One region of the Psychrobacillus sp. FSL K6-1267 genome, then DNA from elsewhere that is predicted to be linked to it. Evidence: a T-box and tRNA genes for the amino acid it is inferred to sense, from the RefSeq annotation. Region 1 holds a T-box; the other holds one or more tRNA genes.

Region 1 (9,082 bases):
ATAAACTCACCAAAAGCTTTTGACTCAGCATATCGCGCTGAGCAATTTAGAGCATTCCAAGAGCATATGGAAGAAATGGCAGTTGTAATTCCACTAACTTACAGATTTGAGATCATTCCAGTTAACAAAAGACTTAAAAACTATAATATTGATTACTCAGAAGGCACTTACTTACATGAACTTGAGCTAACTGCTGAAGAGCCAATTAAATCTGCTAAATAATATTGATAAAAAAACCGCTCCTAGACGAAAGTTTAGGAGCGGTTTTTCATATGTTTTAAGAAGGATGTGATACTAATGAGACTACTAATATTCTTAATAAGCTATGGAATAGCAATTATCAGCTGCTCCCACCTAGTGTTATATTTAAACTTTCTATCTTTAGGCTATTCTTGGAGTTCTGTTTTACTATATATGCTTAACTCTAAGGACTTTATAATCTTTTGTATATCAATATTGGGATTAACGATTAGCGTCTTCTACCGAGACCCATTGCGGCTTCCATCTTAGCAAGTGTATCATTTGCCAATTGGTTAGCCTTTTCTGCTCCGCGATCTAGAATGGAATCTAATTCTGATGAATTTAGTAATTCCTCATATCTTTGTTGAATAGGAGCAAAATGATTAATAATTGCTTCAGCAACAGATGCTTTAAAATCTCCGTAGCCTTTTCCTTCGTAGTTTGCAACGAGCGTAGGAATCGGTGTACCTGTTAAAGCTGATTCTATTGTTAATAAATTTGAAACTCCTGGTTTGTTTTCAGGGTCAAAGGCTACGATACCTTCTGAATCGGTGACAGAGCTTTTAATTTTCTTTTCTATTTGCTTTGGTGTATCTAAAATACGAATGGTTGCTTTTTGGTTGGGATCCGACTTGCTCATTTTCTTCATTGGATCTTGAAGTGATTTAATACGAGCGCCGTATTTAGGTAGCTGAATTTCGGGTATAGTTAAAACATTCCCATATCTTTTATTAAATCGTTCAGCCAAATCCCGAGTTAGTTCAATATGCTGCTTCTGGTCATCCCCAACAGGCACAATATTTGTTTGGTAAAGAAGAATGTCAGCCGCCATTAGCGGTGGGTAAGTTAATAGCCCAGCAGTAACTCCGTCTTTGCCATCCGATTTATCTTTAAATTGAGTCATTCTTTCTAATTCCCCAATATGAGAAATACATTGCATCATCCATCCTGCTTTTGCGTGAGCGGGAACTTCTGATTGTACAAACAGAATAGATTTTTCTGGATCAATTCCTACAGCTAGATATAAGGCTGCTAGGGAACGAATATGTTTTTGTAGCTCCTGTGGATCCTGTGCAACTGTAATCGCATGCTGGTCCACGATACAAAAAATACATTCATTCTCATTTTGTAAATCTATAAACTGTCTAAATGCACCAATATAATTCCCTAATGTAATTGTACCAGTTGGTTGTACGCCTGAAAAAAGTGTTTTCATTCAATTTTCCTCCTTAGAATATAAAAAAACATCATGCATCCCTAAAAAGGGACGAATGATGTAATATCCGTGGTACCACCCAGCTTGCTATAAAAATAGCCACTCTTCTTCATAACGTGAAGGAAACGGTATAAGCTACTTAAGATTCACTCATACTGCTCAGAAGCCCATTCCATTTAAGGTATGATCTGCTCACAGCACCCGCAGACTCTCTAAACATACGATATAAATGTACTTTTCTTCCTCAAAGCTCTTTTATATAGTTTTGATTATTATATATAGAAGAAACTCAAAAATCAAGGGATAAAATTATCCATAATAGAAAAATAATGCAATACAAGTACAAGCTAAAATAGATAACCCTAACGCGAGAATTGGCTTAGGGGAGAAGGAGAAAACTTCGGAAGGAAGTCGCATATTTTCTATTTCATCTCTTAAGTGCTTTCGCGTAAAAAATTTTCTGGAGCTAGATACATATAAATCAAAAAATCCGCCTGAAACAACATATGTTACTAATCCTAAAAATGTTATACCTCCTCCTATATAGAAGGAAATATTAGCGTATGTTTCCAAATCGATATGTTTATATATTAAAAGTATTAGCAAAAAGATTATAATCTGTGCACTTAAAAAATATATTATCTTCTTTTTCATATTTCACCTCTATCAAAAATATTATAGAAGATTTGTTTAAAATAATCAAAACTAATAAAAAACAAAGAAAATAATTAACAAAATAGTTACTAAATTTTCACAATCGTTAGGACAATGTAATGATTTTGTTACAAGACTGTAAAAATATTTATAAAAAGCTATGTACAACTCTCTTATAAAATGTATAATAATAAATGTAATGAATTTTTCTGAATATTAGGGAGGTTATTTTTTTGAAGAATAGCAAATTAGTATGGCTATTAAGCCTACTGTTAGTTGTAGGGCTATTCCTAGCTGCATGTGGCGGCGAAAAGGAAGCAGAACCAGCTGACAAACCAGACTCAACAGACACACCAGAAACAGAAGCTCCAGAAGAAGCAAAAATTGATGAAGAGCAAGTACTAAACTTAATCGCGGGTGCTGAAATTCCAACTCTTGACTCTGCTTTAGTAACTGACTCAGTAGGTTTCGATCTACTAGGCAACATAAATGAAGGTCTTTATCGTTTGAACCAAGAAAACGTAGCTATACCTGCTATTGCTGAAGGTGAGCCAACTATTTCTGAAGATGGATTAGTTTATACGTTCAAATTACGTGATGCTAATTGGTCTGATGGTTCTCCAGTAACTGCAAATGACTTTGAATTTGCTTGGAAACGCGCTATGAACCCAGATACTGCATCTGAATACGGTCCATACATGATGGAAGGCGTTATCAAAAATGCAACTCAAATTGTTGCAGGTGAAGTTGAGTATACTGAATTAGGTGTTAAAGCTCTTGATGAGAAAACATTAGAAGTTACTCTTGAAAAACCAGTTCCTTACTTCTTGTCATTAATGTCATTTGGAACATTCTTACCACAAAAAGAAGAATTCGTTACAACTCAAGGTGCAAATTACTCTAAAAACTCTGAAGCACTTTTATACAACGGTCCATTCGCATTACAAGATTGGGATGGAACAGGGTTAAACTGGAAACTAGTTAAAAATGAACAATATTGGGATAAAGACACTGTTAAACTTACTGAAATTAACTACGATGTAGTAAAAGAGACAGCTACTGCTGTTAACCTTTACAGTAATGGTGAAAAAGACCGTGCTGGTCTATCTGGTGAATACGCAATGCAATATGCTAATGATCCAGAACTAGTAACTGAAATGGATGCATCTGTATTCTACTTCAAGTACAATCAACAACGTAATGGAGAGCCAACTCCACTTGCTAATGTAAATATTCGTGAAGCAGTTTCAAAAGCAATCAATAAGCAAGATTTAGTTGATGTAGTTTTAGCTAATGGTTCTGTTCCAGCTCACTACTTAGTACCAAAAGGATTTACTTTTGATGCTGATGCTAATGACTTCCGCGATGTAAATGGAGATATGTCTGTTTTTAACGTAGAAGAAGCGAAAGCAGCTTGGGATAAAGGATTAAAAGAATTAGGCGTTACTGAGCTTACTCTAGAAATTCTTGGTGGAGACACTGATATTTCTAAAAAAATGGATGAGTATTTCAAAAACCAATTAGAAACAAACCTACCAGGTTTAACTGTTACTCTTAAAGAAGTACCATTTGCTGTGCGCTTAGATCTTGACACAAATCAAGACTATGACATTCAAGTTGCAGGTTGGGGACCAGATTACCAAGATCCTTACACTTTCATGAATTTATGGTTAACTGACGGTGGTAACAACCAAATGTCTTATTCAAACCCTAAATATGATGAGCTAGTAAATTCTGCTAACACTGAATTAGCACTAGACGCAGAAGCTCGTTGGCAAGCACTTGCTGATGCTGAAAAACTTCTAATTGATGAAGATTTCGGTATTGGACCGATTTACCAACGTGGTACTATGCAACTTCTAAAACCATATGTTAAAGGTGTTGTATCTCACCAAATTGGTGGAGACTATAGCTACAAATGGGCATATATCGAAGGTAAGAACTAATTAGTATAAAGCTGTAAAAATCTCATAAAATGAGAGTATATGTATTCCTTTAGGAACATATACTCTCTTTTTAAATGAGTCGAAATATACGAAATATTTTTACTATAAAATATAATTTTGACAAATTACTATTTTTTTTGTTTAATATATAGATTAGTAAAATTATTTATAAAATTTAGGAGGTGCAAAGATGGCAAAATATATTCTGCGTCGTGTTTTTTATATGTTTATCACGCTTTTCCTGATTGCTACAGCTACATTTTTCTTGATGAAGACGCTACCAGGATCCCCTATAAGCTCTGCTTCAAAACTATCCCCAGCTCAACTTGAAATAGTGGAAGCGAAATATGGATTGAATGATCCCATTCCCGTCCAGTATGCAAATTACATGCTTAACTTAGTTCAAGGTGATTTAGGTAACTCGTTTCAGTTTAAAAATGCTGAAGTTACTGATTTAATTCTTAGCCGAATCGGACCGTCTTTCCAAATTGGTGCTCAAGGTCTGATTGCAGGTGTTTTAGTAGGAATTATTCTTGGAATGATTGCTGCTTTAAAACAAAATACAATTTGGGATTATAGCAGTACAATCGTTGCTATTATCGGTATTTCTATACCATCTTTTGTATTTGCAACATTATTACAATATTGGTTAGGTGTGAAATGGCAAATACTTCCTGTGGCTTTATGGAAAGATGGATGGGCTTCAAGTATTATGCCGTCGATTGCATTAGCTATGGGACCGTTAGCTACCGCTGCACGTTTTATTCGAACAGAGATGGTCGAAGTATTGAGCTCTGATTATATTACACTAGCAAAATCTAAAGGAGCAAATGGTACTGAAATTGCATTTAAACATGCTTTGCGTAATGCTTTAATACCATTAGTAACAGTACTTGGTCCAATGGCGGCTGGATTGCTAACTGGGTCATTAGTAATTGAACAAATATTTGCAATCCCAGGAATCGGTGAACAATTCGTTAAATCTATTAATACAAATGATTATTCTATTATTATGGGTACTACTATTTTCTTCTCTGTATTCTTAATTGTTGTAATATTCATTATAGATTTGCTTTATGGAATTATTGATCCGCGTATTCGTTTGTCAGGAGGTAAGAACTAATGAGTCAAGACTTAAAAAAGTTACCTGCTGAATCATTTAACAGAGTTCAAGTAGATAGTAGCCAAGCAGAAAAAATTTCTAAGCCAAGTGTTAGCTTTTGGAAAGATGCCTGGTACCGTATAAGAAAGAATAAAGCTGCTATCGTTAGTGTTTTTATACTATTGATTATTCTTGTTATGTCACTTATTGGTCCACATATTGGCCCGCATGATGCAGAGACACAAACAATTACCCATGCTAACTTACCACCAAAAGTTCCTGGAATTGAAAAACTGGGTATTATGGATGGGTACGGCAACTTGGCAGGTAAAGAAGTAGATTTATATGAATTAAAGAAAGTAGACACATATTATTGGTTCGGAACTGACGGTTTGGGCCGTGACATGTTTGCGCGAGTATGGGAAGGAACCCAGGTATCTCTTTTCATTGCCTTTATGGCTGCGTTAATTGACATGGTAATTGGAGTAGCCTATGGAGGAATTTCTGGTTACTACGGTGGTCGTGTAGACGACGTCATGCAGCGTATAGTAGAAATTCTTATCGGTATTCCAAATTTAGTAATCGTTATTCTCATGATTATGTTTATGGATCCTGGTATCACAGCGATTATTATTGCCATTACGATAACCGGATGGATTGGTATGTCTCGTGTAGTTCGAGCACAGGTTTTGAAATATAAGAACCAAGAGTTCGTTTTGGCTGCCCGTACGCTAGGTGCTTCAAATAATAGAATCATAACAAAACATATTCTTCCGAATGTTTTGAGTATTGTTGTTATAAATACGATGTTTACAATACCTAGTGCAATTTTCTTCGAAGCTTTCTTAAGCTTTATCGGGTTGGGATTACAGCCACCTGCTGCATCTTTAGGTACGTTGATTAATGATGGTGTTAAATTACTTAAATTCCAACCACATATTTTAGTATACCCAGCTGTAATCATAAGCTTACTAATGCTGTCCTTTAACTTGCTAGGTGATGGTTTAAGGGATGCACTAGATCCGAAGATGAAAGACTAAAGGAGGAAAGCAAGGATGGAAAAAATATTAGAAGTTAAAGATCTAGAGCTTTCCTTCCATACTTTTGCAGGAGAGGTTAAAGCCATTCGTGGTGTTAATTTCGATCTTTTAAAAGGTGAAACACTTGCAATTGTAGGGGAGTCTGGTTCTGGTAAGTCAGTTACAACTAAGGCGATTATGCGTTTACTACCTGAGTCTAGCTCAGAATTTAAAAATGGACAAATTCTTTTCAATGGAAAAGATTTAACAAAGCTTACTGATAAAGAAATGCAAAAGATTCGTGGGAAAGACATCTCCATGATTTTTCAGGATCCTATGACATCCTTGAATCCAACGATGACAATAGGTAAGCAAATTATGGAGCCAATTTTAAAGCATCGTAAAGTAAGTAAGGCAGAGGCGAGAAAAATAGCAGTAGATTTATTGCGACTAGTTGGTATGCCAAAACCTGAGGCACGTATTAAACAATACCCTCACCAATTTTCTGGCGGACAGCGCCAACGTATTGTTATAGCTATTGCTCTTGCTTGTAATCCACAAATATTAATTGCAGATGAACCAACAACAGCATTAGATGTAACTATTCAAGCGCAAATATTAGAGTTAATGAAAGATTTACAGAAGAAGATTGATACATCAATCATCTTTATTACACATGATTTAGGTGTAGTAGCTAATGTTGCAGATCGAGTAGCGGTAATGTATGGTGGGAAAATTGTAGAAACAGGAACTGTAGATGAGATTTTCTATAATCCTCAGCATCCATATACATGGGGCTTGTTGAGTTCAATGCCTTCTTTAGACACTGCAGAAGAAAAATTATATGCAATTCCAGGAACACCTCCTGATTTGTTAAATCCGCCTAAAGGGGATGCTTTTGCCCTTCGTAGTGACTATGCACTGAAAATAGATTTAGAGGAATCTCCTCCATTCTTTAAAGTTAGTGATACACATTATGCTGCTACTTGGTTATTGCATCCAGATGCACCAAAAGTAGAGCCACCTGCATCAATAGTTGAACGTATGAAAAAGTTCCCTGGAAGTCGTTACTACGAAGGGAGTGTAAACTAATGGCTGAAAAATTACTTGAAATAAAAAATTTAAAACAATATTTTAATGAAGGTAAAGAAAATGAAGTTCGTGCCGTAGATGACATTAGCTTTGACATCTATAAAGGTGAAACGTTAGGTTTAGTAGGAGAATCAGGCTGTGGTAAATCCACAACTGGACGAACTATTATTCGACTATATGACGCCACTGAAGGAAAAGTAATTTATGATGGTGTTAATGTACATGACAAAAAATCTAAAAAAGATTTGAAAATCTTTAATCGTAAAATGCAAATGATTTTCCAAGATCCTTACGCATCATTAAATCCACGTATGAAAGTGTTGGATATAATTGCGGAAGGTTTAGATATTCATGGACTAGTTAAAAATCAAACAGAACGCAAGGCACGGGTTATTCAGTTATTGGAAACAGTTGGACTTAATAAAGAACATGCTGAACGTTATCCACATGAATTCTCTGGAGGTCAACGTCAACGTCTTGGTATTGCAAGAGCTTTAGCAGTTGAACCTGAGTTTATTATAGCGGATGAACCAATCTCAGCTCTAGATGTATCAATCCAAGCACAAGTAGTTAACTTATTGAAGGAACTGCAAGAAGAAAAAGGATTAACTTACCTTTTCATTGCGCATGACCTTTCAATGGTTAAATATATTTCGGATCGAATTGGAGTTATGTATTTCGGTAAGCTAGTGGAGCTTGCTCCTGCTGAAGAATTGTACTTAAACCCATTACATCCTTATACGCAATCTCTATTGTCTGCTATACCTCTTCCGGATCCTAATTACGAGCGTACACGTGTGCGTAAATCTTATGATCCGTCAGTTCATAATTATGCAGATGGAGAAGAAATTGCAATGCGAGAAGTTACTCCAGGTCACTTTGTATTTTGTTCAGAGAAAGAATTCCAAGAACTAAAAGCTATTTCTCAATCACGTGCTTAATAAAACTTTTAATAATAGTAGGCTGAATCGAAGAAATTCGAATTAGCCTACTTTTTTTATTGGTTGGTTTATCTTTACAAAGTTAAAACCTTGTCAATAAACCATAGTAACCTATATCTATGGAAGAATTTAAAAATTATAAAGTTCTAAACTTCGCAAAAAAAGTTTAGTTAAATGCTATTATGGATAAATAAATATATACCCTAAAAATGTCTAATTAAACTTTAATACGAAGAGAGACAAATAATAAAGTTAAATTTTTGATTAATTAGGAATTTTATATCCATATTAGACTTATTGACTCTTTTCATCGAAGGATATAGTTGTTAGAATGTTAGACGTAAAGAAAGGAAGACGGTTATCATGCACAGAATAATAAAAGGAATTTTTGCAACGATGTTAGGTGTGTTTATCGTAGCACCTGTAGTAACTGCAGCAGAGACAAAATCTTTCTCAAATGAATTTACTGCAAAAGAATATGGCTACAAAACAATCGAGGAATCATTAGTAACCTCGTCCAAACTATTTGTCTACGATTCAGGTCTGACTTTTAACTACCCAGATGCAGTAAGAGGTGTTTATGTGACAGGTCACTCTGCAGGCGGGGAAAAATTCAATCAATTAGTCGAGTTAATGGATGCAACAGAGTTAAATGCCATGGTAATTGACATTAAAGATGATTTTGGAAATCTTACTTATAAACCTAAAGAGGATTCTCCTTTGGTTAAATATGAAATAGGTAAACCATACATAAAGGATCTTAGAGGAGTACTTGAAACGATGGAGGAAAAAGAAATCTATCCAATTGCCCGAGTCGTAGTATTTAAAGATACTGAACTAGCTGAAAGAAAACCGGAATTATCGTTTGTAGA
Region 2 (9,082 bases), 2.1 Mb from region 1:
GAAAAGGTGAATTCTTTATCACTTGCGCTCACGACATGATTCGTTTGCTGATCACTCCATGCAATAAAACTGATTCGCTCATCCTTTTTGAGAATATCTACTACCTCAGTAAAAGGAATCTGTTCATCCTGCAAATAAATATAGGCCATCCGTTCATTGATTGCGATTGCCAGCTGCACATTTTCTTTTCCACGTTCCCAGAATGTGTAACCCTTTAACAAATCATTCAAATCGATTAAACCCATTTCCTTCTTTTCCTTAACTGATGATTGTCCACTATCACCAAGGACAATCCAGGTTACCTCTTGAATGGCCTCTTCCCAAGATCCAAAACTACCGAGCATTTCCTGGATCGCTTGATCAGCCTTTTCAATCGCTGTACTATCAGTAGGACCTTTTTTGTGTATGGAAGCATCAGCATCCGGAAGATAAGCGAGTGTAAACGGAGGAAGCTTCTTTTGTTCAATTAAGTACGTCATCTCATTTACGGTAAAATCATTATTAACACCCATTCGTTTCCAGCTGTATTTATATTTGTCGTTCTCTGGATTATATTGAGATAAGGCACCGAGCGACAAAATCATTGGACCACTCACCTCTAGTTCTTTTGGCAATAAATCTGCAAAAGAAAGAAGCTTAGGGACATTTAATTTTTGGGGAATGCTTCCCCTATATAAGAGACCATTGATGGAAGCAGATTGCATTTTGGCGTTCGCAAGTTCTTCGTGAATCGTAAAAACATCTTTACTTAGATGCGATTCATTCAGGTGAATAACACTATCCGCTGCCACATGCTTTATCCCGTTATCCCACATTTCCCTTATACCACTCCCATAGCTAATCATACGATTCTCATCCTTTTTAAACCATATCAATCCTGGTAGTTTATGTCGGTCTGCATATGTTCCCGTCAACAAGGTGCTATCAATCGTAACTGACATAGTTGGATAAGAGCTAATAAACTCTGGATAAAAATCACCGTTCTTTGTTAAAAATGAGAAAGCAGGTGCCTTCCCCTCTTTCATTGCTTCTTGTAGCGGCTCAGTCATTAAAGAATCGACAACAATAAGAACCACCGGCTTTTTGGTTGCTGCTATCTTTACTTCATTAAGCTTTTTTGTCGGAGACATAGAAATACTCAATACAAGGCCTCCGCATATAACAAGCAATAAAGCTAATATGATGAGTATTGTTTTCTTCACTGTAGTCACCTATCTTCCATTCGTAGCTTTAGTATGGTGATTTACAAATGAATACATGCTTGTTTAATGTTAAAAACTCATGTTTAGTCAGAAAGTATGTAAAAATATTCATCGACATCCATTTATATAAATCAAACATAAAAAGAAAACACCTTCACCGGTTGATTTATCTTTATAAGAATCAAAATTGTTCATCCGCTTCAACTACCTTTTTCTCCATCACCGCCATTGCTTTGCTCACCTTCTTTTTCGTTTTTTGTGCTTTCCCCAGGGCTATCTTCCTTTTCACCCAAAGCTCTGATAAAAAATGCGGTTGGCAACAAAAGACCGATGGCTGCTTGTATAAGTGCAAAGAATCGCGCCTTTCCGACAGGTACCAAGTCCCCATAACCTACTGATAATATGGTGACTCCACTGAAATAGAGATAATCCCAAAAATTTTCTCCTCCATCTTTCCCCTCTTCAGTACTAACTCTTACTACATCCCCTTCCATGGACAATAAATAATAAAGAACAGCAAATCCAAAGGTAATGCCAAGCATAGTAAAAAATAGTTTTTGGAATAAAGTTGACTGAAAATAACTTTTCTTATACTTACGACCTGAAAAGAAATAGTATAAGTTTGTTACCATAAATAAAATCGTCAATCCCATTAGTATCGTGGAAAACATACATCTATCCCTCTCTTATCGTCTCTCTAGTTCATTCAGTTTTAGTTGTATGAATTCCTCAATAATGAATATAATTAATGTCGATATGACTATCTTGTCAATCGAATACAAAATATATACAAATTAATTAATATAGGAAACGGAATAGAGATGCATTCTCAATTCATGGATTAAGATATTTGCATGCTAGTGTACATATGTATAATAAAGTATTAATTTAGTAAGTAAGTGATCGTATAGGACATAAAGACATTGAAATGACTCTCAAGGGATTATTCTAATGAAATAAAAGAACTGAGGATAGAAGATGAGAAAGCTTGTGACGTCTGTGTAAGACATAAGTAAAAAAATTAAAATCAATGGAAACTATTAAAAAATAATCATGAATGAGAATATAAAAAAAGCTTACAAAAGCTGCGGTAACAGCATTCATAAGCTTTAGTCAAAATATCAAATTGTAAGTGATATTTCATAATAGATACCGGTGGTCGGGGTCGAACCGACACATCCGAAGATACGGGATTTTGAGTCCCGCGCGTCTGCCAATTCCGCCACACCGGCATAATGAAGGCAGTAAATACTTTTTAAAAATTGGAGGCGGCAACCGGATTTGAACCGGTGATAAAGGTGTTGCAGACCTGTGCCTTACCACTTGGCTATGCCGCCTTAATTTGGAGCGGAAGACGAGGTTCGAACTCGCGACCCCCACCTTGGCAAGGTGGTGTTCTACCACTGAACTACTTCCGCAAAAAACTGGGGTACCTGGATTCGAACCAGGGCATGACGGAATCAAAATCCGTTGCCTTACCGCTTGGCTATACCCCAATGGGGCGACCGATGGGAATTGAACCCACGAATGCCGGAATCACAATCCGGTGCGTTAACCACTTCGCCACGACCGCCACAGAATAAAAAAAAGAGCTAACTAAAAGGAATATGGGGCGACTGATGGGAATTGAACCCACGAATGCCGGAATCACAATCCGGTGCGTTAACCACTTCGCCACAACCGCCATTATTCAAAGTTAACTTATTATTTGGCAGGGGCAGTAGGAATCGAACCCACATCAAAGGTTTTGGAGACCTCTATTCTACCGTTAAACTATGCCCCTATTAAAAACTGGTGGAGGGGGACGGATTCGAACCGCCGAACCCTAAGGAGCGGATTTACAGTCCGCCGCGTTTAGCCACTTCGCTACCCCTCCACTGGTGAGTGGTGCCGGAAAGAGGACTTGAACCCCCAACCTACTGATTACAAGTCAGTTGCTCTACCAATTGAGCTATTCCGGCATAATGGTGGCTCAGGACGGAATCGAACCGCCGACACAAGGATTTTCAGTCCTTTGCTCTACCGACTGAGCTACTGAGCCACATATGTATTTTAAAGATAAATGGCGGTCCCGACCGGGATCGAACCGGCGATCTCCTGCGTGACAGGCAGGCATGTTAACCGCTACACCACGGGACCATTTGGTTGCGGGGACAGGATTTGAACCTGTGACCTTCGGGTTATGAGCCCGACGAGCTACCGAACTGCTCCACCCCGCGACAATAAGAAAGTGTTGAAATTTAAATCAACTACGCAATTAGTGAATTTTACGTCTTCCACGCTACGCTTGCGTCGACGTTAATCGCTTTCTTCGTGAAACGATTTGCTCCACCCCGCGACAATAATAAGTGTTGAAAATTTATAATGGTGGAGGATGACGGGCTCGAACCGCCGACCCTCTGCTTGTAAGGCAGATGCTCTCCCAGCTGAGCTAATCCTCCATAATGCTGGTTTTAATTTAAATGGTGACCCCTACGGGATTCGAACCCGTGTTACCGCCGTGAAAGGGCGGTGTCTTAACCGCTTGACCAAGGGGCCATTATATTTATGTAAAGAAGAAATCTATCTGGCGGAGAGCAAGGGATTTGAACCCTTGAGACAGTGTTACCCGTCTACACGATTTCCAATCGTGCTCCTTCGGCCACTCGGACAGCTCTCCTAGAAATGGCTCCGAAGGTAGGACTCGAACCTACGACCGATCGGTTAACAGCCGATTGCTCTACCACTGAGCTACTTCGGAATAATATCGCCTAGCGACGTCCTACTCTTGCAGGGGGAGACCCCCAACTACCATCGGCGCTGAAGAGCTTAACTTCCGTGTTCGGTATGGGAACGGGTGTGACCTCTTCGCCATCATCACTAGACTTGTCGGCTTTCAATACAAGTTGTATGGAAACCCTACTGAGTTGTTCACTCAAAACTGGATAAAAGACATCATTAATGGAAACAAACAATTTGGTTAAGTCCTCGATCGATTAGTATTCGTCAGCTGCACGTGTCGCCACGCTTCCACCCCGAACCTATCTACCTCATCGTCTTTGAGGGATCTTACTTACTTGCGTAATGGGAAATCTCATCTTGAGGGGGGCTTCGTGCTTAGATGCTTTCAGCACTTATCCCGTCCACACATAGCTACCCAGCGATGCCCTTGGCAGAACAACTGGTACACCAGCGGTGTGTCCATCCCGGTCCTCTCGTACTAAGGACAGCTCCTCTCAAATTTCCTACGCCCACGACGGATAGGGACCGAACTGTCTCACGACGTTCTGAACCCAGCTCGCGTACCGCTTTAATGGGCGAACAGCCCAACCCTTGGGACCGACTACAGCCCCAGGATGCGATGAGCCGACATCGAGGTGCCAAACCTCCCCGTCGATGTGGACTCTTGGGGGAGATAAGCCTGTTATCCCCGGGGTAGCTTTTATCCGTTGAGCGATGGCCCTTCCATGCGGAACCACCGGATCACTAAGCCCGTCTTTCGACCCTGCTCGACTTGTAGGTCTCGCAGTCAAGCTCCCTTCTGCCTTTACACTCTTCGAATGATTTCCAACCATTCTGAGGGAACCTTTGGGCGCCTCCGTTACACTTTAGGAGGCGACCGCCCCAGTCAAACTGCCCGCCTGACACTGTCTCCTACCCGGGTTACGGGTATGGGTTAGAATTTCAATACAACCAGGGTAGTATCCCACCGACGCCTCCTCCGAAGCTGGCGCTCCGGGCTCTAAGGCTCCTACCTATCCTGTACAAGTTGCACCAAAATTCAATATCAAGCTACAGTAAAGCTCCACGGGGTCTTTCCGTCCTGTCGCGGGTAACCTGCATCTTCACAGGTACTATAATTTCACCGAGTCTCTCGTTGAGACAGTGCCCAGATCGTTACGCCTTTCGTGCGGGTCGGAACTTACCCGACAAGGAATTTCGCTACCTTAGGACCGTTATAGTTACGGCCGCCGTTTACTGGGGCTTCAATTCGCACCTTCGCTTGCGCTAAGCACTCCTCTTAACCTTCCAGCACCGGGCAGGCGTCAGCCCCTATACTTCACCTTACGGTTTTGCAGAGACCTGTGTTTTTGCTAAACAGTCGCCTGGGCCTATTCACTGCGGCTCTTCTAGGCTATACACCCAAAAGAGCACCCCTTCTCCCGAAGTTACGGGGTCATTTTGCCGAGTTCCTTAACGAGAGTTCTCTCGCTCACCTTAGGATTCTCTCCTCGACTACCTGTGTCGGTTTGCGGTACGGGCACCTCCCACCTCGTTAGAGGCTTTTCTTGGCAGTGTGAAATCAGGAACTTCGGACTAAGTCCTCGCCATCACAGCTCAATGTTACAGAGTGCGGATTTGCCTACACTCACACCTCACTGCTTGGACGTGCATAACCAACAGCACGCTTACCCTATCCTACTGCGTCCCCCCATCACTCAAACGGTGGGGTGGTGGTACAGGAATATCAACCTGTTGTCCATCGTCTACGCCTATCGGCCTCGACTTAGGTCCCGACTAACCCTGAGCGGACGAGCCTTCCTCAGGAAACCTTAGTCATACGGTGGATGGGATTCTCACCCATCTTTCGCTACTCATACCGGCATTCTCACTTCTAAGCGCTCCACCAGTCCTTCCGGTCTGACTTCAACGCCCTTAGAACGCTCTCCTACCACTGATACCAAAGGTATCAATCCACAGCTTCGGTGATTTGTTTAGCCCCGATACATTTTCGGCGCAGCGTCACTCGACCAGTGAGCTATTACGCACTCTTTAAATGATGGCTGCTTCTAAGCCAACATCCTGGTTGTCTAAGCAACGCCACATCCTTTTCCACTTAACAAATACTTTGGGACCTTAGCTGGTGGTCTGGGCTGTTTCCCTCTTGACTACGGATCTTATCACTCGCAGTCTGACTCCCAAACATAAATCATTGGCATTCGGAGTTTGTCTGAATTCGGTAACCCGGGATGGGCCCCTAGTCCAAACAGTGCTCTACCTCCAAGATTCTAACGTTTGAGGCTAGCCCTAAAGCTATTTCGGAGAGAACCAGCTATCTCCAGGTTCGATTGGAATTTCTCCGCTACCCACACCTCATCCCCGCACTTTTCAACGTGCGTGGGTTCGGACCTCCAGTAAGTGTTACCTTACCTTCATCCTGGACATGGGTAGATCACCTGGTTTCGGGTCTACGACCACATACTCATTCGCCCTATTCAGACTCGCTTTCGCTGCGGCTCCGTCTTCTCAACTTAACCTCGCATGTAATCGTAACTCGCCGGTTCATTCTACAAAAGGCACGCCATCACCCGTTAACGGGCTTTGACTATTTGTAGGCACACGGTTTCAGGGTCTATTTCACTCCCCTTCCGGGGTGCTTTTCACCTTTCCCTCACGGTACTGGTTCACTATCGGTCACTAGGTAGTATTTAGCCTTGGGAGATGGTCCTCCCGGATTCCGACGGAATTTCACGTGTTCCGCCGTACTCAGGATACACTCTGGAGGGAATGAATTTTGGACTACGGGGCTTTTACCCTATCCTGCGGACCTTTCCAGGTCGCTTCATCTAACTCATTCTTTTGTAACTCCGTATAGAGTGTCCTACAACCCCAAGAGGCAAGCCTCTTGGTTTGGGCTCTTCCCGTTTCGCTCGCCGCTACTCAGGGAATCGAATTTTCTTTCTCTTCCTCCAGGTACTTAGATGTTTCAGTTCCCTGGGTGTGTCTCAGATGCGCTATGTATTCACGCAAATGTACTGCCCCATTACGGGCAGTGGGTTTCCCCATTCGGAAATCTCCGGATCGAAGCTCACTTACAGCTCCCCGAAGCATATCGGTGTTAGTGCCGTCCTTCGTCGACTCCTAGTGCCAAGGCATCCACCGTGCGCCCTTATTAACTTAACCTAAAAGTTAAAAGTACTACACTTGCAATCACGTAAGTGATCACAATTTGAATATCTTGCGTTTGTTTCTTTTTTTGATGTCGTTTTATCCAGTTTTCAAAGAACAATTATATTTTTAATGGTGGAGCCTAGCGGGATCGAACCGCTGACCTCCTGCGTGCAAGGCAGGCGCTCTCCCAGCTGAGCTAAGGCCCCGAAATTAAAAAGGTATGGTGGGCCTAAATGGACTCGAACCATCGACCTCACGCTTATCAGGCGTGCGCTCTAACCAGCTGAGCTATAGGCCCTCTTTGAATTTCCATATCTATTAAAAATGTTAATATAAATATGAACATTCAAAACTGAACTGCAAAACGTTAAGATACAGATAAAAATCTGTATTCCGAATATATCCTTAGAAAGGAGGTGATCCAGCCGCACCTTCCGATACGGCTACCTTGTTACGACTTCACCCCAATCATCTGTCCCACCTTCGGCGGCTGGCTCCCAAAAGGGTTACCCCACCGACTTCGGGTGTTACAAACTCTCGTGGTGTGACGGGCGGTGTGTACAAGGCCCGGGAACGTATTCACCGTGGCATGCTGATCCACGATTACTAGCGATTCCGGCTTCATGTAGGCGAGTTGCAGCCTACAATCCGAACTGAGAACGGTTTTATGGGATTAGCTCACCCTCGCGGGGTTGCGACCCTCTGTACCGTCCATTGTAGCACGTGTGTAGCCCAGGTCATAAGGGGCATGATGATTTGACGTCATCCCCACCTTCCTCCGGTTTATCACCGGCAGTCACCTTAGAGTGCCCAACTGAATGCTGGCAACTAAGATCAAGGGTTGCGCTCGTTGCGGGACTTAACCCAACATCTCACGACACGAGCTGACGACAACCATGCACCACCTGTCACCGCTGTCCCCGAAGGGAAAAGCCTATCTCTAGGCCGGTCAGCGGGATGTCAAGACCTGGTAAGGTTCTTCGCGTTGCTTCGAATTAAACCACATGCTCCACCGCTTGTGCGGGCCCCCGTCAATTCCTTTGAGTTTCAGTCTTGCGACCGTACTCCCCAGGCGGAGTGCTTAATGCGTTAGCTGCAGCACTAAGGGGCGGAAACCCCCTAACACTTAGCACTCATCGTTTACGGCGTGGACTACCAGGGTATCTAATCCTGTTTGCTCCCCACGCTTTCGCGCCTCAGCGTCAGTTACAGACCAGAAAGCCGCCTTCGCCACTGGTGTTCCTCCAAATCTCTACGCATTTCACCGCTACACTTGGAATTCCGCTTTCCTCTTCTGCACTCAAGTCCCCCAGTTTCCAATGACCCTCCACGGTTGAGCCGTGGGCTTTCACATCAGACTTAAAGGACCGCCTGCGCGCGCTTTACGCCCAATAATTCCGGACAACGCTTGCCACCTACGTATTACCGCGGCTGCTGGCACGTAGTTAGCCGTGGCTTTCTAATGAGGTACCGTCAAGGTACGAGCAGTTACTCTCGTACTTGTTCTTCCCTCACAACAGAGTTTTACGATCCGAAAACCTTCTTCACTCACGCGGCGTTGCTCCATCAGACTTTCGTCCATTGTGGAAGATTCCCTACTGCTGCCTCCCGTAGGAGTCTGGGCCGTGTCTCAGTCCCAGTGTGGCCGATCACCCTCTCAGGTCGGCTACGCATCGTCGCCTTGGTGAGCCGTTACCTCACCAACTAGCTAATGCGCCGCGGGCCCATCCTGTAGTGACAGCGAGATGCCGTCTTTTAACATTCCCCCATGTGAGGAAATGGATTATTCGGTATTAGCCCCGGTTTCCCGGAGTTATCCCAATCTACAGGGCAGGTTGCCCACGTGTTACTCACCCGTCCGCCGCTAAATCAGAAGAAGCAAGCTTCTTCATCATTCGCTCGACTTGCATGTATTAGGCACGCCGCCAGCGTTCGTCCTGAGCCAGGATCAAACTCTCCATAATAGCTGGCTGGCGATACACAGCGCATTGCGTTGTCAGCTTCGCTTA

What was found. The T-box of region 1 lies ahead of trpS (tryptophan--tRNA ligase). A T-box ahead of a tRNA ligase gene usually reads a tRNA of that ligase, here a tRNA-Trp.
Region 2: it has a tRNA-Trp gene. The T-box ahead of trpS (tryptophan--tRNA ligase) is inferred to sense a tRNA for this amino acid. The anticodon was not compared.

Annotation. Positions count from the first base shown of each region.
Region 1 is NZ_JBBOOR010000001.1:1,174,503-1,183,584, forward strand. It holds gene MHB55_RS05725 (oligopeptide ABC transporter substrate-binding protein) at 1-222, shown strand, start outside; gene trpS (tryptophan--tRNA ligase) at 470-1,456, opposite strand; T-box leader at 1,501-1,713, opposite strand; gene MHB55_RS05735 (DUF3899 domain-containing protein) at 1,766-2,110, opposite strand; gene MHB55_RS05740 (peptide ABC transporter substrate-binding protein) at 2,344-4,056, shown strand; gene opp3b (oligopeptide ABC transporter permease) at 4,247-5,179, shown strand; gene opp3C (oligopeptide ABC transporter permease) at 5,179-6,198, shown strand; gene MHB55_RS05755 (ABC transporter ATP-binding protein) at 6,214-7,269, shown strand; gene MHB55_RS05760 (ABC transporter ATP-binding protein) at 7,269-8,210, shown strand; gene MHB55_RS05765 (putative glycoside hydrolase) at 8,574-9,082, shown strand, end outside.
Region 2 is NZ_JBBOOR010000001.1:3,263,134-3,272,215, forward strand. It holds gene MHB55_RS16765 (alkaline phosphatase family protein) at 1-1,202, opposite strand, end outside; gene MHB55_RS16770 (potassium channel family protein) at 1,403-1,873, opposite strand; tRNA gene MHB55_RS16775 (tRNA-Leu) at 2,353-2,434, opposite strand; tRNA gene MHB55_RS16780 (tRNA-Cys) at 2,466-2,539, opposite strand; tRNA gene MHB55_RS16785 (tRNA-Gly) at 2,546-2,620, opposite strand; tRNA gene MHB55_RS16790 (tRNA-Gln) at 2,627-2,698, opposite strand; tRNA gene MHB55_RS16795 (tRNA-His) at 2,700-2,775, opposite strand; tRNA gene MHB55_RS16800 (tRNA-His) at 2,811-2,886, opposite strand; tRNA gene MHB55_RS16805 (tRNA-Trp) at 2,912-2,985, opposite strand; tRNA gene MHB55_RS16810 (tRNA-Tyr) at 2,995-3,078, opposite strand; tRNA gene MHB55_RS16815 (tRNA-Thr) at 3,088-3,163, opposite strand; tRNA gene MHB55_RS16820 (tRNA-Phe) at 3,168-3,243, opposite strand; tRNA gene MHB55_RS16825 (tRNA-Asp) at 3,266-3,341, opposite strand; tRNA gene MHB55_RS16830 (tRNA-Met) at 3,345-3,421, opposite strand; tRNA gene MHB55_RS16835 (tRNA-Val) at 3,568-3,643, opposite strand; tRNA gene MHB55_RS16840 (tRNA-Glu) at 3,666-3,740, opposite strand; tRNA gene MHB55_RS16845 (tRNA-Ser) at 3,770-3,861, opposite strand; tRNA gene MHB55_RS16850 (tRNA-Asn) at 3,868-3,942, opposite strand; rRNA gene rrf (5S ribosomal RNA) at 3,951-4,066, opposite strand; rRNA gene MHB55_RS16860 (23S ribosomal RNA) at 4,158-7,085, opposite strand; tRNA gene MHB55_RS16865 (tRNA-Ala) at 7,204-7,279, opposite strand; tRNA gene MHB55_RS16870 (tRNA-Ile) at 7,295-7,371, opposite strand; rRNA gene MHB55_RS16875 (16S ribosomal RNA) at 7,483-9,037, opposite strand.